Regions from separate parts of the Halobacillus amylolyticus genome, predicted to be linked through region 2. Evidence: riboswitches for the same ligand, from Rfam matches in the RefSeq annotation. Region 2 holds a riboswitch; each other region holds the start of a gene.
What was found. Region 2 has a riboswitch for S-adenosylmethionine ahead of MUO15_RS19930 (methionine ABC transporter ATP-binding protein). Riboswitches for the same ligand answer to the same signal wherever they lie in the genome.
Positions count from the first base shown of each region.

Region 1: it holds a riboswitch for S-adenosylmethionine, as region 2 does, so the genes downstream of both, MUO15_RS04615 (phosphoadenylyl-sulfate reductase) here and MUO15_RS19930 (methionine ABC transporter ATP-binding protein) in region 2, are expected to answer to the same signal.
Region 3: it holds a riboswitch for S-adenosylmethionine, as region 2 does, so the genes downstream of both, MUO15_RS09160 (sodium:solute symporter family protein) here and MUO15_RS19930 (methionine ABC transporter ATP-binding protein) in region 2, are expected to answer to the same signal.

Region 1 is NZ_CP095075.1:871,048-881,760, reverse strand. It holds gene MUO15_RS04630 (GNAT family N-acetyltransferase) at 1-278, shown strand, start outside; gene MUO15_RS04625 (GNAT family N-acetyltransferase) at 398-943, shown strand; gene MUO15_RS04620 (DinB family protein) at 1,133-1,603, shown strand; SAM riboswitch class I at 1,762-1,880, shown strand; gene MUO15_RS04615 (phosphoadenylyl-sulfate reductase) at 1,990-2,721, shown strand; gene cobA (uroporphyrinogen-III C-methyltransferase) at 2,788-3,564, shown strand; gene MUO15_RS04605 (sirohydrochlorin chelatase) at 3,583-4,335, shown strand; gene MUO15_RS04600 (uroporphyrinogen-III synthase) at 4,425-5,234, shown strand; gene MUO15_RS04595 (assimilatory sulfite reductase (NADPH) flavoprotein subunit) at 5,323-7,167, shown strand; gene cysI (assimilatory sulfite reductase (NADPH) hemoprotein subunit) at 7,409-9,127, shown strand; gene sat (sulfate adenylyltransferase) at 9,191-10,366, shown strand; gene MUO15_RS04580 (SLC13 family permease) at 10,385-10,713, shown strand, end outside.
Region 2 is NZ_CP095075.1:3,958,894-3,969,606, forward strand. It holds gene MUO15_RS19885 (3-hydroxyacyl-CoA dehydrogenase/enoyl-CoA hydratase family protein) at 1-506, shown strand, start outside; gene MUO15_RS19890 (acetyl-CoA C-acetyltransferase) at 528-1,703, shown strand; gene MUO15_RS19895 (acyl-CoA dehydrogenase family protein) at 1,718-3,499, shown strand; gene MUO15_RS19900 (arsenate reductase family protein) at 3,833-4,192, shown strand; gene gcvH (glycine cleavage system protein GcvH) at 4,271-4,654, shown strand; gene MUO15_RS19910 (toprim domain-containing protein) at 4,788-5,135, shown strand; gene MUO15_RS19915 (thioredoxin family protein) at 5,146-5,460, shown strand; gene MUO15_RS19920 (hypothetical protein) at 5,563-5,886, shown strand; gene MUO15_RS19925 (TlpA family protein disulfide reductase) at 5,883-6,299, opposite strand; SAM riboswitch class I at 6,378-6,482, shown strand; SAM riboswitch class I at 6,620-6,733, shown strand; gene MUO15_RS19930 (methionine ABC transporter ATP-binding protein) at 6,810-7,835, shown strand; gene MUO15_RS19935 (methionine ABC transporter permease) at 7,828-8,496, shown strand; gene MUO15_RS19940 (MetQ/NlpA family ABC transporter substrate-binding protein) at 8,525-9,382, shown strand; gene MUO15_RS19945 (carboxymuconolactone decarboxylase family protein) at 9,455-9,817, shown strand; gene MUO15_RS19950 (YuzK family famiily protein) at 10,012-10,182, shown strand; gene sufC (Fe-S cluster assembly ATPase SufC) at 10,445-10,713, shown strand, end outside.
Region 3 is NZ_CP095075.1:1,739,786-1,750,498, forward strand. It holds gene MUO15_RS09120 (YpjP family protein) at 1-510, opposite strand, end outside; partial or broken gene MUO15_RS09125 (hypothetical protein) at 756-1,189, opposite strand; gene MUO15_RS09130 (Lrp/AsnC family transcriptional regulator) at 1,487-1,984, shown strand; gene MUO15_RS09135 (aminotransferase) at 1,981-3,147, shown strand; gene MUO15_RS09140 (HAD family hydrolase) at 3,343-3,960, opposite strand; partial or broken gene MUO15_RS09145 (phosphotransferase) at 4,173-4,963, opposite strand; gene MUO15_RS09150 (GIY-YIG nuclease family protein) at 5,487-6,206, opposite strand; partial or broken gene MUO15_RS09155 (malonate-semialdehyde dehydrogenase) at 6,594-6,743, opposite strand; gene MUO15_RS09160 (sodium:solute symporter family protein) at 6,858-8,360, opposite strand; SAM riboswitch class I at 8,593-8,700, opposite strand; SAM riboswitch class I at 8,913-9,016, shown strand; gene MUO15_RS09165 (LLM class flavin-dependent oxidoreductase) at 9,125-10,507, shown strand.

The DNA.
Region 1 (10,713 bases), 1.1 Mb from region 2:
TTGGCCACGCTGGCCTTGTTCCGCAAATGATTGATGGAGTAGAAGAGCTCGAAATAGGGTATTGGATATCCCGGAAATATTGGGGGCAAGGTTACGCGAGCGAGGCTGCCGAAGCTCTTAGGAAGCATGGATTTCAACGATTCGGTAAACAGCGACTTATTGCTTTAATTCAACCTGGAAATGTAGGATCGATAGAAGTGGCTAAGAAAATTAGGATGGACTTTGAAAAGCGTACCGTGCTATCAGGGCAAGAGGTACATATTTACTCTGTGTCCTAGTCAAAACAAGCGCTTCATTTGCTGTGCGCATTTTTAAGGAAAGGGTTTCGCCGGGATATTTAACGCGACAGAGATTTAGGTAGGCCAGAATCATTTTTAAATTATGAATGGAGTATATCATGATAATAAACAAACGAGATTTTTACGTTAAGGGGATAAATTATACTGTTAGATCTGCAATCGATAGAGATGCAAAAGAATTGTCCGCACTAAGATTACAGATTGACGGCGAGACCGAAAATTTGGACAGAGAAAAAGGGGAGGCGTTCATAGATATACCGGGATTTGAACAGATTATAAAAACGGACACTGAGCATTCAAGAAACTTATTTTTAGTTGCTGTAGCTCATGATCGGATCGTTGGGTTTTCAAGATGCGAAGGAATTTATTTGAATAGATTTTCTCATAAAGTAGAATTTGGGGTATGCATATTAAAAGATTTTTGGGGATATAGGATTGGGGAAAATCTTTTAAAAGAGTCTGTTTCTTGGGCGGACGCAAATGGCATTAAAAAAATTGCTTTGAATGTTTTAGAAACAAACGATAAAGCCATTAAACTGTATAAAAAGCTTGGCTTTGAAATAGAAGGTGTATTAAAAAAAGACAAAATTCTTTCTGACGGTAAATACTATAATACTATTATTATGGGAAGATTTAAGGAATGAGGCCTTATAAAACAGTCGAGTCCATCAATTTACATAAATAAAAGGATGTTTACATGCTCAAAAATAAAAAGGTTATTATCACAGGAGCAGCCTCCGGAATTGGCAAGGAAATTGTAAACCAATGTTTATAAGAAGGTCTCAAAAATTTATTCGAGTGCACTGAAAAGATAAACAAAAGGACGGGATGAAATGAATTCTATAGAACTAGTGAAGCTAAACTTGACTGAAGTAAGAAGACGAAGTATTAAGGTATGGTCCTCTATTCCATCCGATGTACTACAATGGAGACCTGATGAAGAGGCAATGACCTCCTTAGAGATGATTCGGCACGTATTAGAGAGCGAACACTATTACCATATGGCGATTAAAAATAAAGGCAGCTTAAGCAATTTTGAATCTCCCTTTGATAATGTCCCTTTACAATCTGTTCAGAAGGAATTGGAGTTTGCAGAGCCTTATCGTGAAGCTTTTTTAGAAACGATATCAACTTACAAAGCAGAAGACCTTTCAAATATAAAGATTGATCGCTCTAATGTTGGATACATACGAAGTTTGGGGGACATGCTTTTACGGATTGCCTATCATGAATCGATACATACTGGTCAGTTATTAGACTATTTGAGAACAGCAGGTGTTCCTAGAGCTGATATTTGGGATTAATAATAGATGTAAATAATTGTCTTTATGTCAAAACTTTATGAAACGGTCTTTTTTCAGAAAGTATGAAAAATTAATAATTTTCCTTTAAACCATTGACATTTTTTCTAAAAGGGAATAATATATTTACCAATATCAAATACCACAATTTCACAATTTAATTCTTATCGCGAGAGGTGGAGGGACTGGCCCTTTGAAGCCTCGGCAACGGGTCTGATGGATCATTTATCAGAGACTGTGCCAATTCCAGCGGGTGCATTAGGCACTTGAAAGATAAGAAGATAGGTAGTTATATGTTCGCATCGAACACCTCTCTTCTTACTTTTGCTAAGAAGAGAGGTTTTTTAATGTTAAATTTACGAGCTTGCTTTAGTTAGAAGGAGGAAAATATGAGCAATAACATCGTTTCGTATGAGAATTTCTCTGGTGATCCATTTGAAAGCTGGCACCCTTCGGATGACACAAAAGGCGCTGCCAGTGTATTAGAATGGGCTTATCAGTCTTATGGTGAATCAATCGTCTATGCTTGTAGTTTCGGAGCGGAAGGTATTGTGTTGATTGATTTGATTTCTAAAGTGAAGAAAGATGCAGAAATTGTGTTTCTTGATACAGATGTTCACTTTCCAGAAACTTATGAACTGATCGAAAAAGTGAAGCGGAGATACCCGCAGCTTCACATTCATATTAAGAAACCGGATTTGACTTTAGATGAGCAAGCGAACGAGTATGGTCCAGCATTATGGAAAAAGCAGCCAGGCCAATGTTGTTATATTCGAAAAATCAAGCCGCTTGAGGATGCGCTTAGTGGGGCAACAGCCTGGATTTCAGGGCTGAGGCGAGAACAGTCTCCGAGTCGAAGTCACACTGATTTTGTAAATAAGGATGAACGGTTTCAGTCGATTAAGGTATGCCCCCTAATCTACTGGACATGGGAAGACGTTTGGGATTATATCCGAGTAAATAGCTTGGATTACAATGAATTACATGATCAAAAGTATCCAAGTATCGGTTGCATGCCTTGTACTGAGCCAGTAACTGAACAGGGGGACGATCGTTCTGGGAGATGGCAAGGGTTTAATAAAACAGAATGCGGTCTCCACACTTCAGGAAACCAGTCATAAAAATTAAGTAGATTATTTCTGTAAGCTGATTTAAAAATTCATTGCAACAAGGGGAGGAGGTGGCTTATGAAAAAAGTTTATATCGTCGGTGCAGGACCCGGTGATCCTGATTTAATTACAGTGAAAGGCTTGAAGGCCATTCAGCAGGCGGATGTCATTCTATACGATCGATTGATTAACAAAGACTTACTTGATGAAGCGAGGGACGAAGCTGAACTGATTTATTGCGGTAAGCGTCCGGATAATCATTCTTTAGACCAACAAACCATTAATGGGCTTCTTTGTGACTTTGCCTTACAAGGGAAAACAGTAACCCGCTTAAAAGGCGGGGATCCCTTCGTTTTTGGTAGAGGTGGAGAGGAAGCCGAAGAATTAGCAAAAAGGGATATTCCTTATGAAATCGTCCCTGGGATCTCATCTGGTGTAGCTGCTCCTGCTTATGCTGGTATTCCAGTCACACACCGTAACTATAGTTCGTCTGTAGCCTTCCTATCAGGAGTAAGCAAATTCGGACATGATCAGGAAGAGTATTGGGAGCATGTAGTGAAAAGCATGGACACTTTGTGCATTTATATGGGTGTCAAAAAACTTCCGGAAATTTGCGCGAGACTGATTCGACATGGCCGCGCTCCCAGTACACCGATCGCTCTGGTGGAGTGGGGGACGATGGAACATCAACGTACCGTAACAGGAACACTAGAGGACATTGTAGGGAAGGTCGAGGATCTCGAGAATCCTTCGATGATAGTCGTAGGAGAAGTCGTGAAGCTGAGGGAGCAGCTGCAATGGTTTGAACAGATGAAAGACGAGGAAGAAATGCCTGTTCCTTCTATTGTTGGTTAAAAGGAAGGGGATGGTTACATGCAAGCAGTTTTATATGTAAGCCACGGTAGCCGTGTTGAGAAGGCGCGTAAGGAAGCCGTTTCCTTGATTCAATCCGTCCAGGAGCGTATAGACGTTCCTCTTCAGGAAACCTGTTTTTTAGAACTGGCGGAACCGGATATGGCTCAAGGAATTAAGAATCTCGTCGAGCGAGGAGCCACTAGGGTTGCTATTATCCCCGTCTTATTGTTGAGTGCGGGTCACTACTATACGGATATACCGGAAGAGATTAATCGTGCGAAGCTCCGCCATCCGCACATCCATTTTGTTTATGGAAGAACGATCGGAATCCAGGATCGGGTGATTGATATTTTAGTCCAACGTGTGCAGGAAACAAAGGTGGTCCGCCATTCAGATGCGAACATCTTGCTAGTTGGAAGAGGCAGCCGTCATTCAGAGACCAAAGAATCGATGGAACAAATTGCACATAAATTATGTTCGAAAATGGACGTCGCTAATGTAAATGTCAGCTATTTAGCGGCCTGTTCACCTTCTTTTGATGAAGGATTGCAAACTTCGCTGAAAGAAGGGTGGTCACAAACTTTCGTGATTCCCTACCTTTGGTTTACCGGGCTGCTTATGAGGTCGATGCAGGACAAAATCAATGGGATGCAGGAGAAAAGTCAACAGGTGGTCCTGTGTCAATATCTTGGGAACCATCCTATAATGATCGACGCATTGACTGACCGAGTTCATGAAGCCTTGCAAAATGAGCACAGCTTGAGCCAATGATGAATCATATATGAATGATACATTGCTCCTAAGGCTGAAGTGGTGATCCATAGGAGGAGATGGATATTCCAATGATAGGGGGACGAGGTATGAATGGTTTAGATGGAAAGCAAATTGGAGTGGCTGCTGATCGGAGTGCTGAACCACTAAGCAACTTGATCCACAAAAAAGGCGGTAACCCAGTAGTTTATTCCATCCAAGGGAAACAAACGTTAAACGAACAGACTAGCTGTCAGAATATAAAAGATTATCTATCCGAAACATTTGATTGGACAATTTTTACGACAGGGATAGGAGCTAAAGCCTTGGCCGACTCGTCAGTAGAAGCGGGACTTTACCCTGCATTTATTGAAAAATTAAACGAAACGAATCTGGCAATCCGTGGAAAGAAGACACTGAATTGGTGCAAGAACAATGCTGTCCAAGTCAGTATGGTGTCCGAAGATGGAACAATGGAAAATCTCTTGAGGACATTTGCTGACGAACAAATAGCTGGCAAACGGCCACGTGTTTTTTTGCAAGCTTATAATCAAGATGATGCAAAGCTAAAGGATGAACTAGAGAAGATTGGCTGTTCGGTTTACTTGTCACAGCCTTATTTCTATGAAGCTCCTATTCCGCAAATCCTTAATGAATTAAAAAAAGCTGTCATTGAACAATCCCTTGATGCGGTAGTCTTCACAAGTAAAACACAGGTCAAAAATTTATTGGCGGATTATCCTGACACCCAAAAGATCATTCAGGCTTTCAATAAGCAAGTGCTAGCAGTGGCTGTTGGAAAAGTTACAGCAAATGAACTGAAACGTAATGGGATCTTGAACGTCCTTCAGCCCGATCATCCTAAAATGGGGCCGATGGTAGTGGCGCTTGATCGTTACTACCAGCAGGTAAACAATTGAATAAACTCTTGTTCACATTAGGTCGTGAACGAAGATAGCGATTCAGGATAAAAAATAAAAACAGAAATTTTTTGTGAGGTGGGTATATTTGCAGTTCCAGGTGATGAACAGTCCTTTTAAAGAAGAACAAGCGGAGCTACTAAATCAGGTGCTCCCAACTATGACAGAAAATCAAAAAATTTGGCTTAGCGGGTATTTAGCTAGCTCTCAGTCCACAGCATCTACTGCTACAGCTGAGCCTGTTGTACAGAATGTCTCGGAGGCCGGGGTCTCCTCTCAAAATGCAACAGAGAATGTAACACGCGAAGTGACGATCCTCTTTGGTTCGCACACTGGGAATTGCGAAGCATTGGCTGGGGAGATGTCGCAAAAGCTAGAGCAGCAGGATTACAAGGTAACGCTCTCAATGATGGATGATTTTAAGCCAAAGGCATTAAAAAAAGTTGAGGACTTACTCATTCTGACGAGCACTCATGGTGATGGAGATCCGCCAGACAATGCGATGGCTTTCTATGATTTCCTACATAGCAAAAGAGCTCCAGAGCTTGAAGACCTCAGATATTCAGTTCTCTCCTTGGGTGACAGCTCCTACGAATTCTATTGTCAAACCGGCAAAGAATTTGATAAACGACTGGAGGAATTAGGGGGGAAAAGGATTTATCCCCGTGTTGATTGCGATCTCGATTTTGAGGAGCCAGCAGAAGAATGGTTTGAGGGCGTGCTAGCTACATTAAATAATTCCAAGGAGGTTAACCGCGAAGGTGAGCAACCCTCCCAATCAGAGCGGTCAGATGCGTCAACAAATCAGCCAGCCTATTCAAGGACAAATCCGTTTAAGGCGGAAATTCTAGAAAATTTGAATCTCAATGGTCGTGGTTCGAACAAAGAAACCCGCCATCTTGAGCTAGATCTTGAAGGATCTAATTTAGAGTTTGAACCGGGTGACAGCCTCGGCATTTTCCCAGAGAATGATTCTGTCTTGGTGGATCAGCTCATTGAAGTGATGAAGTGGAATCCAGAAGACCAGGTCCCAGTGAATAAGCAAGGGGAATTGCGCCCATTGCGGGAGGCCTTAACCTCTACCTTCGAGATCACAGCCTTGACGAAACCGCTGCTTGAGAAGGTGGCACAGCTTTCTGCCAATGAGGAGCTGAATAAGCTAATAGTAGATCAGGAGGAACTAAAAGCCTATCTATATGGGCGAGATCTTATTGATTTGGTACAGGATTTTGGACTTAGGGATGTTTCAGCAGAAGAATTTATTAAGATTCTACGAAAGATTCCGCCACGCCTTTATTCGATTGCGAGTAGTTTACATGCGAACCCAGATGAGGTACACCTTACGATTGGTGCGCTAAGATATGACGCACACGGACGTAAACGAACAGGTGTCTGTTCTGGACAGTGTACGGAACGATCACAGCCCGGCGACTTGTTACCAGTTTTTATCCAACGTAATTCGAATTTCAAACTTCCTGAGAACCCAGACATACCCGTCATTATGATCGGGGCTGGGACCGGTGTCGCACCTTATCGAGCTTTCCTGGAGGAACGGGAAGAGATCGAGGCAGAAGGAGACACATGGCTATTCTTCGGCGAACAGCACTTTGTCACAGACTTCCTTTATCAGGTTGAATGGCAAAAGTGGCTTAAGGAAGGGGTGCTTTCAAGGGCAGATGTCGCATTTTCTCGTGATAGCTCTGAGAAGGTATATGTGCAACATCGTATGCTTGAGAAGAGTCGTGACCTTTATCAGTGGCTACAAGAAGGAGCGGCTGTTTATGTATGTGGTGATGAAAAGTATATGGCAAAAGATGTAGAAACGACCTTATTAACTATTCTTGAGCAAGAGGGAAACATGAGCCAAGAAGAAGCGGAAGCGTATCTTGTTGATATGCGTAAGCAGAAACGTTACCAACGCGACGTATATTAGAGGTTGTCAGATAAGCGTTGAATCTCTTCGTTGGCTTGTTTTTCCGTTACTCACGTATCTAAAGCATTTGAGGAACTTCTACGTTATGCACTTCCTGTGCAAGTCCGTTACTCAAAACTACACCGCCTCGATCTTCTTGCGACGCACAGGACGTGGCGATCTCTGTCGACCTTCTAATTCGGAAACTTTTGAACACACACTATTAACAAAAATGACAGTTTCATAGGAAAGGAGTTAAATCATGACAAACAAAGAACTTACGCACCAGGATGGACCGCCAAGCGATATGGAAAGGATTAAAGACGATAGCAACTATCTGCGCGGTTCCATTGCAGAGAGCTTTGAAGAACGTATAACTTCAGGAATTCCTGATGATGACACAAAGCTGCTAAAATTCCATGGGAGCTATCAGCAGGATGATAGAGATGTACGAAATGAACGGAAACAGCAGAAACTAGAACCAGCCTATCAATACATGGTACGCGTGCGTTTACCTGGAGGAGTAGCCACGCCCGAGCAGTGGCTTACGATGGATGACCTCGCAAACACCTATGGGAATGGGACACTAAAGCTGACTACCCGACAAACGTTTCAACTGCACGGAATTCTAAAGTGGAACATGAAAAAAAGCATGCAGGAAATCAATCATTCCTTGCTGGACACGGTGGCTGCTTGTGGTGATGTGAATAGGAATGTAATGTGTAATGTTAATCCCAATCAATCAGACGTTCATTCTGACGTATACGGATGGGCACAAAAATTAAGTGATGAGCTCTTACCAAGAACCAAAGCCTATCATGAGATTTGGCTTGATGAAGAAAAAGTGATAGATAGCCGCGAAGCCGAAGGTGAAATAGAGCCGATGTACGGTCCCTTATATTTGCCGCGAAAATTCAAAATTGGCATTGCTGTTCCCCCTTCCAATGACGTAGATGTTTTTTCTCAAGATCTTGGCTTTATTGCTGTCATGGAAGAAGGGAAATTACTAGGATTTAACGTTGCTGTCGGTGGGGGCATGGGGATGACCCATGGCGACACAAATACTTATCCTCAAGTGTCTCGAGTGATCGGCTTCTGTCCAGCCGATCAAATCGTAGAGGTAGCAGAGAAGGTCATCACGATTCAACGCGATTATGGAAACCGCTCCGAAAGAAAGAATGCTCGCTTTAAGTACACGATTGATAAAAGAGGGATCGATTGGCTGATCAATGAACTCCAGGCCAGATTAGGGTGGAATCTTGGAGAGGCGCGTCCTTATCATTTCGAGCACAACGGCGACAGCTATGGCTGGATGAAGGGCGATAGTAAATGGCATCTGACTCTATTTATTCAGAATGGACGCATCAAAGATTTAGAAGACTATCAACTTATGACAGGGCTTAGGGAAATTGCTAAAATCCATACTGGAGACTTCCGGCTCACTCCGAATCAGAATCTCATCATTGCTGACGTCACTGAGGAGATGAAACCGGAGATCGTTGAATTGGTCAGCGCATATGGGCTGACGGATGGGAAACACAATTCAGCATTGCGCAGAAATTCGATGGCATGTGTAGCGTTTCCGACTTGCGGACTGGCAATGGCCGAATCAGAACGTTATCTTCCCTTACTAGTCGATAAGATCGAGGGGATCCTTGATGAGGCTGGACTCAGGGAAGAAGAAATTGTCATCCGTATGTCAGGCTGCCCTAATGGCTGTTCTCGTCCGGGCCTAGGTGAAATCGCCTTTATTGGCAAAGCACCTGGAAAATATAACATGTATTTGGGGGCTGGATTCACGGGGGATCGATTGAACAAGTTGTACCGAGAGAATATCGGAGAGGAAGAGATCTTAGAGACACTAAGGCCTATTCTGTTTCAATATGCCAAACAACGCCAGGAAAATGAGCACTTTGGTGATTATGTCGTCCGTGCTGGTTATGTGGAAGAAGTGAGCTCAGGCGTTAATTTTCATAAATAAAGGAAAAGAAGCTTTTCAAACAAATTGTTTTCAAATGATTATGACTACAGGGAGGTTTCAATCATGACAGTAACGCAAACAGAACGCACAATGATTAAGCCGCACGGGGGAGAGCTCGTAAACCGGGAATTGGTTGGTTCACAAAGAGAAGCTTATTTAAATAAAGCAAGTTCATTGAAATCACTAAAATTGAATGCCTGGAGCTTATCAGATCTAGAACTGATCGCTATTGGCGGTTTCAGCCCGTTAACTGGCTTTATGGGAGAAGCCGATTACACACGAGTTGTTGAGGAGATGCGACTCGAGAATGGAACAGTCTGGAGTGTCCCTATAACCTTACACGTGACTCAAGAGCAAGCGGATAAATATGAGATTGGGTCAGATATTGCGCTTGTTGGAGAAGACGAAGTCGTTTATGGTGTGCTCGAATTGGAAGAAAAGTACACATATGACAAGGAAAAAGAAGCAAGTCAGGTTTACGGCACAACGGATGCAGCCCATCCCGGTGTGAAAAATCTCTATGATAAAGGTGAAATCCATCTTGCGGGCCCGATTCATTTACTAAACCGTCCTAGTCATGGTGGGTTTGAGGACTTTTATCTTGATCCATCTGAAACAAGGAAAATGTTTGCTGATTTAGGCTGGAAAACAGTCGTTGGTTTTCAGACACGTAATCCGGTCCACCGTGCACATGAATATATTCAAAAATGTGCGCTTGAATCGGTAGATGGCTTATTGTTAAACCCATTGGTGGGTGAAACAAAGTCGGATGATATATCTGCGGAAATCCGTATGGAGAGCTATCAAGTAATTTTGAAAAATTACTATCCAAAAGATCGGACTCGGCTTGTGATCTATCCTGCAGCAATGAGGTATGCGGGTCCAAAAGAGGCGATTTTGCATGCAATTGTCCGCAAAAATTATGGCTGTACGCATTTTATTGTCGGGCGTGATCATGCCGGTGTTGGTGACTATTATGGCACATACGAAGCGCAAGAATTTATTGCTCAGTTTGAAGAAGAACTAGGTATTCAAATCTTCAAATTTGAACACGCGTTCTTTTGTACCAAGTGTGAGAACATGGGTACAGCAAAAACGTGTCCGCACGGGAAAGATGATCACGTTCATCTTAGCGGGACAAAAGTCCGTGAAAAACTTCGTAATGGGGAGGAACTGCCGAAAGAGTTTTCTCGTCCAGAAGTTGCCGCCGTGCTCATTAAAGGCATGAAAGAAAATTAATCAAATGGATGTTATCTCATGTCATTCGAGATGATCTTTGTTTTAGTCATGATTATAGCTATGTTAGGCGGGCTGCTTTTTGAAATAGCGCGACCTGACATAGTCGTCTTCTCAGTGCTTACTATTTTTTTGATAACGGGTATCCTCACTCCAGAGGAGGCACTGAGGGGATTTTCCAATCAAGGAATGCTCACCATTGCCCTCTTGTTTGTTGTGGCAGGGGCTGTACAGAAAAGTGGGATCATTGAAGACATGATGAAATCCTGGCTTGGTAGAAGTAAAAGTTTGCTAGGTTCCATGGTGCGTTTTTTTGTTCCTACGTCTCTTCTTTCCGGGTTTCTAAATAA
Region 2 (10,713 bases):
AACACCTGCGCAATATTCCACAGGGATTGGATGTTGATTTACAGGAGATAGCTAACAGCGTTTTTGAAAAAATCGCAATGGCTCACGTATCAACATCGGGAGAGGAAGCGAAAGAGAATGGTTTCTTGGATCAGCAGGATGCCATCAGTACCAATGGGGATCATTTACTATACGATGCGAAACAAAAGGTACTTGGGCTAGCTAAATCCGGTTATAAGAAGCCTAAGCGAACAAAGGTACCTGTTGTAGGAGAACAGGGTTATGCAACGATGCTGCTTGGTGCGAAATCTTTAGTGCTAAGCGGATATGCCAGCGAACACGATCTTAAGATAGCTGAAAAGCTTGCTTACGTATTAGCAGGTGGACGCGTAAAAGAAGGAACCCTCGTTGATGAACAATACTTACTTGATTTAGAAAAAGAAGCATTTTTAAGTTTAATTGGTGAAGCCAAGACCCAAGCGAGGATGCAACACATGTTAGTGAAAGGTAAACCACTTCGCAATTAAAACATAAAAGGGGGAAGGACCGTGAAGGATGCAGTAATTGTAGCAGGGGCCAGAACACCTGTGGGCCGTGCAAAAAAAGGAACACTTGCCCATACGCGCCCGGATGATCTGGCCGCCTTAACGATTAGAGAAACATTAAATAGAGCAGGAAATTATGATGGACCAATCGATGATCTCATTATTGGCTGTGCCATGCCTGAAGCCGAACAAGGAATGAATATGGCACGCAATATAGCTGGGCTAGCTGGCTTGCCGCATCAAGTGCCGGCAGTTACAATCAACCGCTACTGTTCATCCGGACTACAGAGTATCGCTTATGCAGCCGAAAAGATTATGCTTGGGCATAGTGAGACAGCACTTGCAGGCGGAGCTGAGTCAATGAGCTTAATTCCCATGGGCGGCCACGTTATCAAACCCAATATTCAACTTGTCGAGCAAGCACCTGAATATTATATGTCAATGGGGCACACAGCTGAGGAAGTTGCGAATCGTTTTCATATTTCTCGTGAAGATCAGGATGCTTTTGCTGTCCAAAGTCATGAACGTGCAGCTAAAGCCTTGAAAGAAGGAAAGTTTGAGGATGAAATTGTTCCAGTTGAAGTAAGGAACAGAGTTCTAGGTGCTGACAATAAACTTGCAGAACATACGACGACTTTTTCCATGGATGAAGGGGTGCGAGAGGGAACGACAGCAGAAGTTTTAGCTAAGTTAAAACCAGCCTTCTCTGTAACGGGTTCTGTGACAGCAGGAAATTCATCACAAATGAGTGATGGGGCAGCATCTGTCCTCGTGATGGATCGTGAAAAGGCTCAAGCTGAGGGTTTGACACCATTGGTAAAGTTCCGTTCTTTCGCCGTAGCAGGAGTGGAACCCGAAATCATGGGTGTAGGTCCTATTGAGGCTGTTCCTAAGGCTCTGAAATTAGCTGGACTTGAGCTTTCTGACATTGGTTTGTTTGAACTAAATGAAGCTTTTGCTTCTCAATCTTTACGAGTGATTCGCAAGCTTGGTATAGACATAAATAAGGTCAATGTAAATGGTGGAGCGATTGCATTAGGTCATCCGCTTGGCTGTACAGGGACAAAGCTTACATTAAGTTTAATTCATGAAATGAAAAGAAGAAACGAGCAATTTGGAGTTGTCACCATGTGTATTGGCGGTGGAATGGGAGCTGCAGGAGTATTTGAGCTATTATAAGAGGGGGAACTAGGATGAGTGAAACGAAGGAAATAATCAAAGGCGGCGGTTTTCTAGTAGAGGATTTATCAGCGGATGATGTAATTACACCTGAGGATTTTACTGATGAGCATCATATGATTGCGAAGACGACAGAGGATTTCGTTTTAGGTGAAGTAGTTCCAAAGATTGAAAAGCTAGAAAATCAAGAGTTTGAACACTCTGTAGCATTGCTGAAAAAAGCTGGTGAGCTTGGCTTACTAGGTGCTGATGTGCCAGAAGAATATGGCGGCCTGCAATTAGATAAGATCAGTTCCTCTCTCATTACAGAAAAAATCTCTAGGGTTGGCGGCTTTTCTGTCACACATGGAGCTCATGTTGGAATTGGTTCACTTCCTATCGTGTTTTTCGGGAACGAAGACCAGAAACAAAAGTATTTGCCCCAATTAGCTACAGGAGAGAAATTGGCTGCCTATGCTCTTACTGAACCTGGATCAGGATCTGATGCCTTAGGTGCGAAGACAAAAGCAACGCTTAATGAAGCGGGTACACATTATGTCTTAAATGGTGAGAAACAGTGGATTACGAATTCTGCCTTTGCTGATGTGTTCGTTGTTTACGCAAAAGTTGATGGAGAAAAGTTTACCGCATTTATAGTTGAACGTGATTATAAAGGGGTTTCTACAGGACCTGAAGAGAAGAAGATGGGGATCAAGAGTTCCTCAACACGTACATTAGTGCTTGAAGATGTCGAAGTTCCTGTTGAGAATGTACTTGGTGAAATCGGAAAAGGACATGTGATCGCATTTAATATTCTTAACGTGGGTCGCTATAAGCTGGCTATAGGCGGTGTTGGCGGAGCGAAAAAAGCCATCGAAGTAGCCGTGAAATACGCTAGCGAACGAAAACAGTTTAAAACACCGATCTCAAGTTTTCCGTTAATTCAAGAAAAGCTGGCATCTGTAGCGGTGAACACCTATGCTAACGAAAGTTCCGTCTACCGTACGGTCGGGTTGTTTGAACAAAGCATGGGTAAATTAACTAAGGAAGAATTAAAAGATGGGGCCGCAGTGGCAAAGGTGATTGCAGAATATGCTATTGAATGTTCCTTAAATAAGGTGTTTGCTACTGAATTGTTGGATTTTGCTGCTGATGAAGCCGTTCAAATTCACGGCGGATATGGGTTTATGCAAGAGTACGAAGTTGAGCGCATGTATCGCGATTCACGGATTAATCGTATTTTTGAAGGGACAAATGAAATTAACCGAATGATTGTTCCAGGCACATTGCTTAAGAAAGCCATGAAAGGTGAACTGCCGCTGTTACAAAAAGCCCAGGCGCTACAAGAGGAAATCATGACAATGATGCCTGAGGAGCCAGGCGATGAAGCCCTTGAAAAAGAAAGGTATATCCTGAAAAATGCCAAGAAAATTGCCTTGTTAGCAGCTGGACTTGCCGCACAGAAATACGGTGAAAAACTAGAGAATGAACAAGAAATACTCGTGAATATCGCGGACATTACCGGCGAGATTTATAACATCGAATCTGCCATCTTACGGACAGAGAAAGCCATTCAAAAACAGGGAGAAGATAAAAACAAACAAAAGCTTCTTTACACACAAGTTTATGTACAGGAGGCCTTCAACCGAATTGAAGGCCACGCGAAAGAAACATTAATTGCTGCCGAGTCTGGTGATTCGTTACGCATGATGCTTGGTGCTTTACGTAAACTAACACGCCATACACCTACGAATGTGATTGCTAAAAAGCGTGAAATTGCTAGTTCATTAATTAAAGAACAAAAGTATGTGGTTTAAATAACGGAAAGCCCTGGCTGTGAAGTTACTCATAGTCAGGGTTTTACTTTTCTGCTGTTCTTGTGTCAAGCTGCGGCGCCCAGACACGCAAGACTAGCAGTTCGCCTTCATGAAGAAAAACCACTTCACTGCGCCGCTCCGCTTATACTTGGCCCCACACGACGTGGGGTCGTTCGGCGTTGAAACAGGACGTTTCGGTTTTAGCCGAACTTCCCCTACCCGGGCACCTGCGCTTTTGTTGAAAGGAATTACTGTCATTATGAACTATCAAATGATATTTTTAGTGTTAGTGTGGTAGAATAAGAATCAACCATGAGTGAAGGAGGATAAATAATGTCATTAACCTTCTATTGGTATCCTAATTGTGGAACATGCAAGAAAGCTAAAAAATGGTTGGACGATCAAGGGTTAAATTATGAAACAGTACATATCGTTGATCAAACACCAAGTGAAGACGAGCTTCAAGAACTTATTAATCATAGTGAAATCCCAGCCCGTAAGTTTTTTAATACAAGCGGGAAGAAGTATCGCGAACATAATATGAAAGATAAGTTAAAGAATGCATCAGAAAAAGAAATGATTCAGTATCTTGCTTCTGATGGTATGTTAATTAAACGGCCGATTGTAACAGACGGAAAGAAAGTGACCATTGGATTTAAAGAAGAGCAGTTCACTGCCACATGGGTCCAGTGAGCAGAAGGCTGGAAATAAAAGCACAAAGCTTTTATGTTTATAATTATTATTTATTATTTTTAATTTGGAGGGATAGGTATGAGTTTACCTAAAGATTTACGTTATTCTGAAGAGCATGAATGGGTGAAAGAGGAAGACAGCAAAGTTCGTATTGGAATTACCGACTTCGCACAATCTGAACTTGGGGATATTGTCTTCGTAGAACTTCCAGAAGTAGGCGACGATATTGAAGCAGATGAGCCATTCGGCAGTGTTGAATCTGTTAAGACAGTGTCAGAGTTATATGCGCCGCTAAGTGGAAAAGTGGTAGAAATTAATGAGGAGCTTGAAGACAGTCCGGAATTCGTTAACGAATCCCCATATGATAAAGCGTGGATGATCGTTGTTGAACCAAATGATTCATCTGAAATGGACGAGCTAATGTCTCCTGAACAGTATGAAGAAATGATTAACGAAGACTAGGAGAACATTTTCTTAGAAGAAGGTACAGGCAAGGTTACCTGTGGTCTTTGCCTGCATGATCATAGACTGATATTAATCATGTGCAGACCATGCTAACACAGCATGGTCTGCTTCTGTATAGTGGGTGATAGGGTTGAATGAAGAAAGAATTGTGATCGTTGAAGGGATTACTGATAAAAAGAAGCTGAACAAAGTCTTGAAAGACCCTGTTGAGATTATATGTACACACGGGACGTTAGGTGTTGAGCGAATGGAGGAGTTAATCCTCGATAACAACCTTGATCATCGTCCTGTATTTATCTTGGTTGACGAAGACGATTCTGGCTATAAACTTCGAAAGCAGCTAACAGAGGAACTCCCTCATGCGCTCCATATTTATATTGATAAAGCTTTTAGAGAAGTTGCAGCCACACCAGAGCCCGAATTGGCTCGTGCTCTGCTTAGCCGGCATTTTAACGTTAAGCCGATTTACTTAATTTAGGAGGGGCAACTTGCTTTCTTTAGAACGATTAAATGTAGCTAAACAACTCTGCGAGCAAAAGCAAGCACTTACATTTATTCACAGCCCTTTTTGTGGAACCTGTCACGTTGCCAGGAAAATGTTAGACACAATTGAAGACTTGTACCAGACAGAGCTTTTTTATGAATTAAACGCCTCTTTGAATCCAGACCTGATGCAGGACTATAAGATCGAAAGTGTTCCTTGTCTGCTAATAATGAAGAGCGGGTATGTGATAGAAAAAGTGTATGCCTTTCACTCTGTGCCAAATATGCTTGACAAAGTATCAGAATATGTAGAAAGATAGCCTTATTTCCCGGGAAATGAAGAACGATTCTATGCAATCAGGGAAGGTTTCTGCCCCCTTTACCTCGAAAACTTTAAATAAAGTTACTAAGGGGGGCTTGTTTTGGTTGAAATGATAGAGGAATGGATCAAACGGGTGAATAACAGAAAAGACTTACTCCCAAAATGGAAGAAGAGACAAGTGTTTTTAAAGATTCAAGATCATCGGTCTGAGTTTATTAATGTATCTATTACAAGAGAGGGGATGAAACTTGTGCATGAAAACACCGTCAGTAGCGCACTTACGATTTCGTCCTCTAATAAAGTTTTCCAACAGCTTTTTGGTGGTAATTTGAAATTAACTTCACTACCACGTTCCATCGTTAGACTTGAAGGCGAATATAGGGATATCCTTTTAGTTGAATCACTACTGGTGCTTTCTCATTAAATTAAAGTACCAATCGCCTCTACAATAGTTAATAAAGATGCTTTATCACCAAACTGATGTGTGATGTAACCATCTTTATTAATTATGATCGTGGTTGGTACTCCTGCACAATTGTACGCATCGTACACTTTACGATGATTGTCTACTAGGGTTGGCTGGGCGAGGAACTTTTCAGCGAAAATTTCACCATCTTCAATATTTCTCTCACGTCCCTGTACATTAATTGTTACCATTTGTACTTTTTCATGATTTATTGATTGAAAGAGCTGTTCTTTTCTTGGTAAATCGACCCCACAGTCTGGACACCAAGAGACCCAAAATGTTAATACGATTACTTTGCCAAGGTCATTACTTAATTGGTACGTTTCATTAGAATCTATATATGGTAACTGAAAGTCTATAGCTTTTTTCAATTTTTGTTCACCTCTCATTTTAATTGACTTAAATGCATGACCATGCTAACATATTTTTTAAGCGAATAGCGACATCTATACTTATCCAGAGTGGCTAAGGGACTGGCCCTATGATGCCCGGCAACCGGTTTGAATGAACACGGTGCTAACTCCAGCAAAGCATCTCGCTTTGAAAGATGAGAAGAGAATCAATGAGGACATCTCTTCTTATGACGAAGAGATTTTTTTGTGTTTTTTTGTTGACAGTGGATATACAGGGTGCTAGAATCCTGTTTGTGATGCTTAGTCAACCTAAAGCAGTAATGCATTAAAATATATATCTCTTATCCAGAGAGGTGGAGGGACTGGCCCGTTGATGCCCGGCAACCGTCAAGTTTTTGTTAACTTGAAAAGGTGCCAATTCCTGCAAAGTTAACAACTTTGGCAGATAAGAGAACAGACCACCAGGACGTGTAAACGCCTTTCTGTTCTCTTGCAGAAAGGCGTTTTTTGTATAGAGGAGGAACAATTTTGATTTCGATAAAGGATTTGTCTAAGGTCTTTCATACGAAAGATCAAGACGTTCGTGCAGTAGATAAAATGGATCTTTCCATTGAAAAAGGGGAGATTTTTGGGGTCATTGGGTATAGTGGCGCAGGTAAAAGTACGTTTATCAGGCTTTTGAATCGTCTTGAAGAGCCGAGCGATGGAAATGTCACTATTGATAATCAAGATGTGACGAAATTGAACAAGAATAAGCTTCGTTTAGCTAGGCAAGAGATGGGCATGATTTTTCAACACTTTAACCTACTATGGTCAAGAACGGTTTTCGATAACATTGCCTTTCCATTAGAAATAGCAGGAATGAAAAAAGAGGACCGTAAAAATCGGGTCAACGAATTGATTGATCTTGTCGGGTTATCTGGAAGAGGAGGCTCTTATCCATCCCAGCTAAGTGGTGGCCAAAAGCAACGTGTAGGGATTGCTCGTGCTTTAGCTAACAATCCGAAAGTGCTGCTGTGTGATGAGGCTACTTCAGCTCTAGATCCGGAAACAACGGATTCTATTTTAGATTTGCTAGTGGATATTAATAATAAATTAGGGCTAACAATTGTACTGATCACTCATGAAATGCACGTAATTCGCAAAATATGTCATCGTGTTGCTGTAATGGAACAAGGGCAAGTCGTCGAGTCGGGCGATGTATTAGACGTATTTTTATATCCGAAACAGCAAGTAACTAAACGTTTTGTTGATCAAGTAATGGGGGACCCTGATCGAAAACACTCACTCGAGCTTATTAATGAAACCTATAAAACAGGTGAGATTATTAAACTTCATTTTGTTGGTGAAAGCACCAATCAGGCGCTGATTAGTGAATTGTCTAGAAAATTTGATGTGGATATTAATATCCTCCATGGAAAAATAACCCAGACGCAAAAAGGAGCATATGGAACGCTGTTTGTCCAATTCAATGGAGACAAAGGAGAAATTGATCGGGCCATTGCTTATATTAAAACCACCTCAGTTCAACTGGAGGTGAGTCCGAATGTTTAATAACCTGTTTCCTAACGTGAAGATAGAGGATATGATCACGGCAACGAATGAAACGTTGTACATGACGATTATTTCTGTTGCGGGAACTTTTATTCTCGGGCTAATTCTTGGTTTACTTTTATACTTGTCAGGTCCCGGGGGCATTTGGAAAAATAAAGCCCTAAATTGGGTCACTGCAGCAGTAGTAAACGTTTTTAGGGCTATTCCGTTTATTATCTTAATCCTGCTATTATTTCCTTTTACTGACTTTCTTATGGGAACGATTCGCGGTCCAAAAGCGGCATTGCCTGCGCTGATTATAGGTGGTGCACCATTCTACGCGAGACTGGTGGAGATTGCATTGAAAGAAGTGGATAAAGGTGTACTTGAGGCTGCTAAATCGATGGGGGCTAAGTATTCCACGATTATCTTTAAAGTTCTGCTTCCAGAGTCGATGCCAGCACTTGTTTCAGGTATTACAGTTACAGCCATAGCTTTAATTGGTTATACAGCAGTGGCTGGCGTGATCGGAGCCGGTGGACTAGGCGACTTTGCTTATTTCTACGGTTTTCAGCGTAGTGACTTTGATGTGGTGTTATTCTGTACAATATTAATTGTAATCATTGTATTCATTTTCCAATTCATCGGCGATTTTATATCCCGTAAGTTGGATAAAAGATAGTTTTTAATTAGAAAAGGGGATGGAAAAGTTGAAAAAATTATGGACTAGTATTTTGGCGGTATTATTTATTTTAGTTCTAGCAGCATGTGGTTCTTCTGAAGAGGAGAATTCATCTGGTGACAACAGCGAGGGTGGAGAAGGGCAAACAGAAATTACTGTAGGGGCCACAAGTGTGCCGCACTCTGAAATTCTGGAGCAGGCAAAGCCGATCCTTGAAGAAAAAGGAATCACTCTAAAGATTGAAGAATATCAAGACTATATTTTACCGAACAAGGATTTAGCAGCAGGGGTTCTTGATGCTAACTACTTCCAGCATATCCCTTACTTGAATGCCCAGGAAGAGCAACATGGATATGATTTTGCAAACCTTGGTGGCATTCATATTGAGCCTATGGGTATCTATTCCAAGAATATTTCTAGTTTAGATGAGATTCAAGAAGGAACAACGGTCATTATGAGTCGGTCTGTTGCCGATCACGGTCGTATTCTTTCCTTACTTGAAAAAGAGGGATTAATCAAGTTGGACGAAAGTGTCGATAAAGTAGAGGCGACTGTTGATGATATTGTAGAAAACCCTAAAAATTTGAAATTCGATACAGGAATAGATGCAGCTTTTCTTCCGGAAACGTATAAGCGTTCAGAAGATGCACTTGTAGCTATTAACACGAATTACGCTATTCAGGCGGGGTTAAACCCGACTGAGGATGCTCTTATATTGGAGGACTCTGAGTCTCCATATGTAAATGTAATTGCAGCAAAGAGTGAAGATAAAGATTCTAAAGCATTAAATACTCTAGTAGAAGTGCTCCATTCTGAAGAAATTCAGACCTTTATTATGGAAGAATATGAAGGTGCAGTTGTTCCTGTAGACGGTTCTGCAGAATAATGTAAGGAATAAAATGCGTGACCCCGTTTATACTATTCGGAGTCACGCATTTCATTTAGGGAGGCATTATTCATGGAACAAGAAGTAAATTGGACAACAGCTTTTTTACAAGAGTATAAGCATGGAATAGGAATCTTTGCCGATAAAATGCCGGAAGTTGCTCATCATTTTAATGAGTTTTCGGAAAGCTGCTTTAAAGAAGGAGAACTTTCTAAAAAGCAAAAACAGTTAATGGCTTTAGGGATAAGCATTGTTGCACAAGATGAATATTGCATGGTTTACCATACGAAGGGCTGTGTAGATCAGGGAGCAAGTGAACAGGAAGTTATGGAAGCATGTGGTGTAGCCGCAGCGTTTGGGGGCGGTGCTGCACTGAGTCAGGCAGTAACACTTGTACAAGATGCTTACACAGATTTATCAAAAACCAAACACTAGGAAATAGGTTGAAAATTGGAGAAAATCCAATGTATGATAAATATATAGTTGTATGAACTTGTATTTTTATTCAAAATCAGGATACAAACCAATTTTTAAGTTTATACCGACTTTGGCGAGGGTAGAGTACTGTGGTATGCTAAATTGTGTAAAAAATCTGAAAGGGTTGATTTATTATTAGTGACTATCTGAGTTTGAATTACACTGCTGAAATGGAAAAAGCGATGCATCAAGCACACAACATAAGCTACGCAGAGTACAGCAGCAGGTTGGATGAAAGATTAAAAGTCGAGGAAAAGCGCCAACGAGAATTCGAACAAAGTCAGAAAATGGTCGCACAAGTAGATCGTCAACTTCATAAATAGACGAGTGAAGAATCAGGTGGTTTAAGTCCACCTGATTTTTTTGTTATGTATCTTTATGTTAATATAATAAGGAAAGAATTAGAATGAAATGCGTGATAAGGTCTATCCTTATCCAAATGTTGAAGTGTTCCCGAATCAGTGGAAATGAGTTGATATCAGATTCTAAATGATATAAGATTGTAATGAGAATAAATTGAGAATGGTTTTTGATCCACAACAACCAACACATTCAATAATAATAGATTTACTGGAGGTATTATTTATGGCAGGATCAACGCTTGAAATCAAAGATCTTCACGTAGAAATTGAAGGTCAGCAAATCTTAAAAGGTGTAAATCTGACAATTACAGGTGGAGAGTTCCACGCTGTTATGGGGCCTAACGGAACGGGTAAATCGACACTTGCCTCTGCTGTTATGGGACACCCGAAATATGAAGTGACTCAAGGTGAAATTCTCCTTGATGGAGAAAACGTTCTTGAAATGGAAGTGGACGAGCGTGCTCAAGCAGGCTTATTCTTGGCTATGCAATA
Region 3 (10,713 bases), 1.9 Mb from region 2:
ACCTGGCCGTTTATCACGCCTCACATGGAATCTGGCTACCTCTTCATTGGTTTGATGATTGTAAAGATTGAAGATTTTCTCCCCATACCCTGGCGACAGCTCCTCAACTATTTTATAATAGGGCACCTCATCTTCATCCACGTCAGCCAAAATCATTTCAACAACTTCTTCAATTTTAGGCAAAATGTCATTCGTCATATCTGTATCTACTTTTTTATTAATTCTCGGTCCCATTTTTGTCAGCGTTTGTTCTTTAGCTTTTTTCGTTAGAACTTGTATATAGTCCTCATCTGAACCCGAACCGTCTTCAAGAAGGCTATCCAGTTCAACAGCCTCGTCTGCTTCAGGTAATCCTTCATCATCAGGTGTTAAATATGTACTCTCCCTATCTTCAGAAGCCACCTCTTTACGATCAGCAGCATCTGTAAGTGCATGTGCAGGTGGAACATACATTCCTAATGTAAGGACGGAAACAAGGACGACGAATATTTTTCTTCCCCATAATCTCATTGTTCTATCTCCCTTACTGATCCTCTATATATATAATTCTATCATGTTAGAGAGAAGAGTTTATATATAAATGCTTCACTATTTCACAATCCTAAGCCTTATTTTCCGCTTATCATAATTTACATATAAATCCCACCTCAGGTCATCCAGAAACTGGATGACCTGAGGTGGGATTTAATGGTTATGACTGATCAATCTTTTTCTTATTTAAAATCACTGACGGATCAATTGATATAGAAGGACGATTAACCTCTAGCCTTTTTTGGCCAAACGAAATTACTAATTGCAATTACGAAATCAATACCTAATACCAGAGTCCATAGCTTTAACATTCCTTCTAATGCAATAGTCCATACCTACACGCTTTACCTGCGGCGAACCTTGTCGGGTTATATAATATTGAAACCGTACGTCTGCCCACTCAATCATACTTTTACCAAATGCTACGGAAACACCGATGTAAATCGCAGCGATGGCATGTGCTTTTGTAGCCGTAGATCTACGAAACAAGTCTATACTTGTAGTGACTAATAAGATCAAATCAATCAGTGGTGTTAAAGCTAAAAAGAACAATCCCAGTTTTCTTAATTTGAACACATACCGCATAACTAGACCTAATACGATAACCACCCAAAACCCAATTTCACTCGCAAGCGATCATCCAACCAATGAAATTCAAATGCCCCACCTCCCACCATTTTATAAAACAACGAAATGTTTTCCACCTATCCTTTATTAATAAAATGTATGGTAATCTCATTATAATGGGCTACGTTGCGTAACCTTCAACTACTTTTTTCATGGGGAGAATTTAAGTTGAAATATTATACATCAGGTGAAGTTTCCCAGGACCTCAACCTCCTTTCTTATTGTTAATCATTTTCTTCTTCTACTGTTACCAGCAAACAGGGTTTTAGTTCTTTCACAAAACTTGATAGAATGAAGCATATGTATAATTAAAAAGAGGGTGTTTAAAATGAAAGAAATCGAAGTAGAATTGTTAAAATTAATTGAGAAAAACGCTAATTTGGAAGTAGAAAAAATTGCGAAGTTAATGGACAAAAGTATTGATGAGATCCGGGAACTGATTGATAAGCTTGAGAAGAAAAAAGTCATTCTTGGCTATTCTACGCTTATTGACTGGGCAAAGGTTTTGGATGAGGAAGAGGTTACGGCTATGGTGGATGTAAAAGTGACCCCCGCTCGTGATGTCGGTTTTGATAAAGTGGCTGAGCGTATTTATCGTTTTCCAGAAGTTAAAGCCGTTTATTTAATGTCCGGCACTTATGATTTGTCCGTTTCAGTAAAAGGAAAAACGATGATGGAAATTGGACATTTCATTTCTGAAAAATTGTCTGCACTGGATTCCGTACTATCTACAACGACCCATTTTGTTTTGAAAAAGTATAAGCATGATGGCATCATATTACAGGATGCAGACGAAGGGGATAAAAGAATTGTGGTATCACCATGAGCCAAGTTTCTTACATATCCAAGCAGGTAGCGGATTTAAAACCTTCGGGCATTCGACGTTTCTTTGATTTAGCGGCTCAGATGGAAGATGTCATTTCCCTCGGCGTAGGCGAGCCTGATTTCGTAACGCCGTGGAATGTTATCGAACAAAGCTTTCATTCCCTTGAACAAGGCTACACATCCTATACTGAAAATGCGGGTATGATGGAGCTACGCAAGGAAATTAGTAAATATCTAATTGGTAATTATCACTTGACGTATGACCCAAGTGACCAGTTAATTGTTTCCGTTGGGGCAAGTCAGGCGATTGATCTTGCTCTGCGGGCGGTTATCGATCCAGGGGATGAAGTTATAATTGTAGAACCGAGCTTTGTTGCTTACGTGCCAACAGTCAGACTGGCTGGAGGAATACCTGTAACGATTCAAACGGAAGCAGAAGATGAGTTCAAACTTAAACCTGAACAAATTGAAGAGGCCATTACACCAAAAACAAAAGCGATCATACTATGTAATCCGAACAATCCAACTGGAACCCTTTTATTGCAAGAAGAATTAGAGCAACTGGCGACAGTGATTAAAAAGCATGACCTACTCGTTTTGTCTGATGAGATCTATGCCGAGCTCACATATGACGATGCTTACACAAGCTTCCCATCTATTCCTAACATGAAAGAGCGAACAATTTTAATTAGTGGGTTCTCAAAAGCATTTGCCATGACGGGCTGGCGACTCGGCTATGCAGCAGGACCAACTGAAATAATTGCCGCCATGGTGAAAATTCATCAGTACACGATGATGTGTGCCCCTACGATGGCACAGCACGCTGCCCTAGAGGCCATGAAAAACGGAAGGCAGAGTGTCCAGTCCATGTTTGAAAGCTATAAACAAAGAAGGAATTTTATAGTGAGTAGCTTGAATGAAATTGGGTTGCAATGTCCAAATCCGGGCGGAGCATTTTATGCATTCCCATCCATTAAAGCAACCGGATTAACCTCAGCTGAATTTGCTGAGCAGTTGTTGCAAGAAGAACAAGTTGCTGTCGTACCCGGCTCTGTTTTCGGAGCAAATGGCGAGGGATACATCCGCTGCTCCTACGCGACATCACTTAAACAACTTGATGAAGCTTTGAATCGCATGAAACGATTTGTGCAAAAACGAATGTAAGAGGTGCCTGACTTCCTTATCTCTACAGTTATAATGAGATTTCATGATTAGATTGAATAGGAACCACAGTCAGCCCCCCAGACTTTACATTAGAAATAAAAATAGGAAATTCCACAATTGAGGAATTTCCTATTTTTTATTTCTATGAAAGTCCGACTACTTAAGAATGTTATAAACTATTGTTATACGATCTATCTAGAACATTTTCACAAGATCATCAAACTTCTCAAGAATATCATCATATTGACTTACTTGTCCAAATCCGTATTTTGCATATACAAATGGAATTCCAGCATATCTAGCTGCTTTTAAATCACCTTCCGTGTCTCCAACATAAACCGGTTTGGATAGGTTATTCCTTTCGATAATTAAGTTAATATTTTCTCCTTTTGAAAGTCCAGTTCTCCCCGGATTTTCAAAATCTAAAAAATATCTTTTAAGGTTATGATACTTATAAAAAGCTTCAATGTAGCCCGGTTGGCAATTGCTAACGATGTATAATTTATATTTCTGTGAAAGCTCCTTCAGAACTTCCTCCACGTTTTTATAAAGAACACCACCTTGTTTTTCCAAGTATTCATTTTCTACATCGCAGCACTCTATTATTAATTGTTTCCGAGTATTATCATCTAAGTATGGAAACAGCTTTCTACTTATATCGTCCATCTGTAACCCCATTGTCCCTTCAAGGTCTTTCCTTGTTAATTCCCTCTTTATTTGATCATTTTCCTTTATTATACTGTTCCACGCATTGAGGACTGTGTCTATAGAGTCCCAAATGGTACCATCTAGGTCAAAAATAATACTATCCATATGGATTTTTCCTCCATCTTAGTTTATTAAAAATTGACGTTCTTCCCTATGAGCAGTTTCAAAATTGTTCCACAATGCTGCCCTTTAGACGTATAAGAACAGTAAAACGGATGGTATTTAGAAGCCCTTTACTCAACTCTTTCGCCCTTATTACGGAAAAACGTTTCAAAGACTCACTTGAAGGAATCCATCCGTTAAATAAAAATCTATCCTTAAGCCCACTCTTTGCCATGTTCACGAATAAATTTAATATCGTTTTGATAATGTTCAAGATGCCCTTCATCTACCATCTTTTGAAAAGCAATGTCACCTTCACTCGCTTTTCTTGTAATTGTTTTACATAACCCTTCTAATCGTAGCAATACCATCTCCAAATAATCTTCTTCTATTCCCCACCGTAAGATTCAAAAAACAATCTAACTCTTTGTTTTATACGGTTAGCCTGCTGTAGTGATTGATAATAAACTTCCTCCCCTGTTTCAGAGAGATAAAATCTACTTAAGGGGACACAAGTATAAAGAGTATAAGCTATATCCCAAAGTCTTGGACCAGGTCCGGCAACATCAAAATCAATAATCCCTAGTGGTCTTCCATGATTAAAAATAATATTGTATCTAGCAAAGTCATTATGGCATAATACCTCCATTTTGTGTGGAGTATTATCTATCGGTTTCCAGTCATCTGATAATGGAAAATCACTCACAGCATCATGATAAAGACGGAGCATCTTCGCTATATCTTTTAAAACATCATCAGACCACATGTATTCTTTTAAAGGATCGTTACCAGCTTCTCCTTCAATAAAGGATAATATTTCTCTTCCTTTATCATCAATACCTAAAAACTTTGGTGCATAATTATAACCTTTGTTTTCCAAATGCTTTAATAGCTTATGAATTTTGGGACTATCTGACTTTAATTCTCGTCGCACAGTATTTCCAGAACGATAAACGTTAGAGACGTTTCCTCCTGTTAACACTTCCTCGTTTTCATGGTTTGACATCTATATCTCCCCCTAATATAACTTTCTATTGTTTGTGGGATTTAATTTATGAATCGAACGAGACTTACCTTGCTCATAGAAGCAATAACTATGAAAATAGCACCTAATATTGTAATAATTGAATCTTTCGCTTTGTCCATTACATTTTCATCATAGAACTTGAGGTTTATGCCTATATCCTAATTAATAAACACCGAACTGCAAAACTGATTCCAGTAAGACTTCCAATTACAGTAGCGATTGAAGCACCGAGTAATAATTTTAAGTAAGAGAATATTGGCCGTATTAAATTCGTATTTCCTTTGTTTCTTTGTTGGGCTTTCTACGGAAATCTTTCTGTAGTGGCATCTATGCTATAGATGTAATAAATTCCTTTGAACTAGCTTGCTCCCATCTATCACGTACCATAATTCTTTATTAAGCAGGGTTAATATTATTATTGACTATTTAGTATGCTTAACTTCCCTTAATCACTTACTGGCACTCCTTTATTACACTTAGTTTGATGCTTAACATCTGTACGTTAGCGCACGGCAGGATAGTCATATCGAGATTGAGTTATAAACTGTACTATTTCAAGAAACTCATCAGGATTGGTATCAAACCATTCGTTTCCAAGCGCTGTTTCAATTTTTTTATTTCTATAAGTAAGTATATTATGGATAGATTGCTCCAAAACATGTGAGTTATTTGTCTTGATAATTACTGCTATTTTTGGTTTTTCCGGTAAAGCTGTAGAAGCCTGTGTAAGCACCCTTTGTAATGGATCTCTGTCAGTTTTTCCAATTTTGCATGCCCACGTATTTTTTTCTAGATTACTAGAATTCATTTCATATGTTGGCAAATAGTATAAATAGACAGTACCACTCCCTTCTCCAAAAACAAAATCAGCATCATACTCTTCCTTAATTGCCTCACTTGTTTCCGTTTTCTGGCTGGTTAAATTATGATCAGATACTTCTACTTCACTAACTTTTAAATCATTATTAGTAATAAGCCAATAACCATAAGAAGGATTCTTAGCTAATCCTTCTTTCTTTAATTTCTCTAAGGCCTTTTTCAACATTCTTGGCTTGTCAGCTACGTTTGCCTCTTTCCCACCTCTAGCTAAATGAGCTGCTGTCACCTCATTAACAATCGTTTGTCTCATCTCCACTCTTTCGTTAAATAATTCTAAAATGAGATGCCTGCATATGTATGGTGTAAGCGGTAAGTTCTTAAATTGATATTCATAAGTTTCCAAGTACTTGACCCCCATCTTTTCTCTATATCAGCGCAATTTATTTTCAAAAATACATTTTGTTATTGAATTAATTTGCAATGCTAGCTAAACTTAAGACTTTGGTGCCCATCCCCTATACGTTTACGTATCAACACAACAGGGGGCAGGCACCTTTATTTGCTTCGTATAAATAGTCCTCTATCCCTGGTCTGTATGCTGCCCCATCTCAGATTGTTGAATTACATTTATTTTGTGGAAATTGCACAATCAATAGATTTAGGATTATGCTAAACCCTTCAATAAAGAGCCTCCAAGCAGCATTTGAAAAAGCTACTTGGAGACTGAAGTCATGATTTCGATAGCCTAAACTCCTTCAAGTACAATCCTCCTAAAATCCCTTGTCTACCATCACACCCAACGAGTCTTCATCACTTTCTTACGAGTATAAAACTCGATCCCATCCTTCCCGTTAACATGCAAGTCACCATCGAATGAATCCTTCCATCCTGAGAACGGGAAGAAAGCCATCGGAGCTGGTACACGAATGTTTACACCCAGCCATTGGAACATCCAAGCAGGAACCATCATTGGAAAATTGAATGGGGTATTTCCTAAGTGATTCTACTTTTGTTTGTGTCAAAGTAATAACCTCTTAAATGTTGAGTTAATCGTTTAAAGCACATCTTTTAAAAAGACATCCTCTTCTTCTTTTGTTACATTAGACGTCGTGACTAAGCTCGTCACGATCATCACAACAAATCCAGCAGCAGCGGCAAGGAACAAGGATATATAAATATTTTCAAAGACATTCAAACTAGTAAAAAGAACATAGAGTCCCGTACCTGAAATGAGCGAGGCTATTGCACCGTAACCATTGGATTTCCCCCATAAATAGCCCAATACAATCGGAGCAAGGAGGCCACTGATAATCGCTGAGAAACTAAACTGAATCAGGATCGCCAGCGAATCAGGTCGATCGAGCGACAGGTAAAAGGTGGCCAAACCAACAAAGATGAGCGAGCCTTTGGCTACTTTTACCGAGCGTACATCCAATTGATGTTTGGATAACTTCCCTTTCGAAAGGATCGGAGCCAGCACCTTGTACAGATCGTTTCCAATGCTTGACGTAATACTCAAATACAAGCTGTCTGTACTTGATAGAATCGCTGAAATAATCCCAACGATGATAATCGCAGCAATGATTGGTGGAAAGGCTTCTAGTACATAGACGGGAATGGCCGAGTCCGCACTACTAAGCGATGGAGCCAGCACTCTAGCTGCCAGACCACCCAACACCATTAACACGGTAATGAAGAACATGCCAAGCCCCGCTGACATCGTAAACGGCCGAAGCTGATCCTCCGTTTCCAGTGATAACACTTTATTAAGCAGGTGCGGCATGACAACAAAACTAATATGTAAAAATTGAACCGACAAAATAGCTAAGACACTGTCATAGGGTCCGTTTAGCGGAGCGATCAATTCTGGATCGATCGCTTCTAGTTTAGTAGAAAGCTCACCAAATACATTCAGTCCCCCACCTATCGTCCAAAATAATGACGCAAAGATCAGGATAGATGTGATTACCATCAAGGTTCCTTGGATACCATCCGTAACAATTTGGGCAAAGGCACCGCCAAGTCCAATATAGAGAATCGTAATGGTCACACCAATCAGAATCCCCCAGAAATAAGGAATGCCGATAACGGATTCAAAGATTGTCGCCAACCCGACATTTTGACCGACAATATAATACACGTTAAACAATACTAAAAAAGTGACGAGGACTTGCAAGGTTTTGCTGTTATATCTTCTCCCAAGCCATTCAGGAAGTGTGGAAACTCCGCCGAACTTCTTTCCATATTTCCAAAACTTCTTAGCAAATAGCAGAAGAGCGATCCAGCCAGCCCCAAAGCCACCGAGCGTATACCATAATACTGAAACTCCATGTTCATAAGCTAGACCAGGAACACCTACAAACAAATTGGCACTAGCGAAACTTGCTGCATAGCTTGCCCCTACAAGCCAAGGGCTGACATTCCCTCTTGCTGTTGCAAAACCGTTCATCGATCTACTATGCTGATTCCCCTTTTTTCCAATCCATACAACAAAGACAAAGTACAAAGCCAGAAGACTGACAAGCGTCCATAACAGTGGTCCCGAAACAATTCCCATTAGTTATTTTCCTCCTTTGACCTTGGATAGACTTTATTCCAAATAAGTAAGCCAAGCCCCCAGAACACGGCTAGGGTAATAAAATAGATTGTAAACATGTACATTTCTCCCCTCATTTTGCTAATTATGTCTAACTTTATCCAACGTTCTTTAGCCTGTTATAAAGTTCTTTTCAATGAAATATAAAAAAGCCCCTTTCAAAGAAAGAGGCTGAATTCATATATGCTCCAACCTCTTATCTTCCAGACAAATAAAGTCTGTTGGAAGTAGCACCGTTCCCCTTGTAGGGTGGTTGCCGGGCGTCGTAGGGCCAAATCCCTCAGCCAACTCTTGATAAGAGTGAAAAACTATAAAATTATTCAAATAATCTGATAAACAGCATCATAGCAAAGTTTATATTTCCATGTCAACTCTCTTTTTTCAAAATTTGGGTTTATTAATCCTAAATACACCCTGACTAATCTGCGAAGGAACAGAATTTTTTAAAAATTAACATTGACACCTTTTGGGATATGCTGTATATTTTGGATCACATAAAAATTTAATTATAATTTCTTATCACGAGAGGTGGAGGGACTGGCCCTTTGAAACCTCGGCAGCAGACTGTAGTAGTACTGTGCCAATTCCAGCAAGCTCTATGGCTTGAAAGATAAGGAGGAGTCCATACATTTGCGTTTTCAACCTCTTCTTTTTCTTTAAAGAAGAGGTTTTTTCATGTGTTTGAGGTTGGAAACACTAAAAAGGAAATCTAGGGAGGAATACAGTTGACGAAACAAATTATTTTAAATGCCTTTGAAATGAATAGCGCGATGCACAATTCTCATGGGTTGTGGAAACATCCAAGAAGTCAGCGCCACCGCCGCTATAAAGACTTAGATTACTGGATGGACTTAGCTAAACTATTAGAAAGAGGCAAATTTGATGCCGTGTTTCTCGCCGATGTACTAGGAATCTATGACGTTTATAAAAAAAGTAAAGACCCCTCGATCCGTGATGGATTGCAGGTTCCTTTAAATGATCCTGCCCTGGTTATTCCAGCGATGGCCAGCGTGACCAAGCATTTATCCTTTGCGATGACGGTCAGCACCACCTATGAAGCTCCATTCGGGAATGCTCGGCGTTTCTCCACCCTCGATCACCTGACTAAAGGACGTATCGCGTGGAACGTGGTTACCTCTTACCTGCCAAATGCCGCGCGCAACTTTGGCCTTGAGAATATGATCAAACACGACGAACGCTACGATATCGCTGATGAATATCTTGATGTGTCTTATAAGCTCTGGGAGACGAGCTGGGAAGATGATGCCGTCGTTGAAGATGTCGAAAATAACACACTGGTTGATCCGGATAAAGTTCATGAAATTAATCACGAAGGAAAATACTTTTCCGTGGAAGGGCCGCACCTGAGTGAACCATCCTTACAACGGACACCTGTCCTCTATCAAGCCGGCACATCCGAACGCGGACGCGAATTCGCCTCCAAGCACGCCGAGTGTATCTTTGTCGGCGGCCCGACACCAGAGCGAATTCACTACTATGCCGATGATATTCGTAAGCGTGCGGAAAACCACGGCCGCAATCCAGATAATATTAAAATCTTCTCCTTCCTTAGCGTGATTGTTGGCGAAACAACAGAGGAAGCGGAACAAAAGTTTGAAGAATACGCACGTCACTGGAGTGCAGATGCCGCTAAAGCACAATACGGAGCAAGCGGCTATGACATCGGCGAGTATGAAGAAATGGATCCAGATCTTCCTTTTGAATACACAAAGTCCACAGAAGGCGGCCACTATAAAGCGGCCACACTAACAAAAGACGCACCTAAGAAGCTAACCGTTGGCGAAGTGCTCAATCGCTTTGAGTCACCAGACCGTAATAGTATTATCGTTGGAAATCCGACTGAGGTTGCCGACGCAATCCAGTTTCAATTTGAAGAGTCGGGTGTGGATGGCTTTAACTTGAACCATTTAGTAACCCCTGGGGATCTGGAAGACTTTGTTGATTTGGTGATACCAGAGCTGCAAGAGCGTGGATTGTATAAGAAGGATTACCAGGAGGGTACGTTGAGAGAGAAGCTGTTTCCGCATGGGGAAAGTGGGCTGCCTGAGGATCATCCTGGGAGTCAATATAGATATTCATTAACGTGATTATCTTGATGGGCTAAAGTTGACATCTCTACTATCCCATCAGTAATACACGCAAGAAACACTAGCTGTCAATAATAAACGAATCGCGATAATACAACACAAATCAATTTTACAATTTTAAAAAATAGGTTATAATGAGATTAGAATAGTTGCACATACTAAAAAAGACCGTTGGTGCTGTCACACCAACGATCAGGTACAATAGC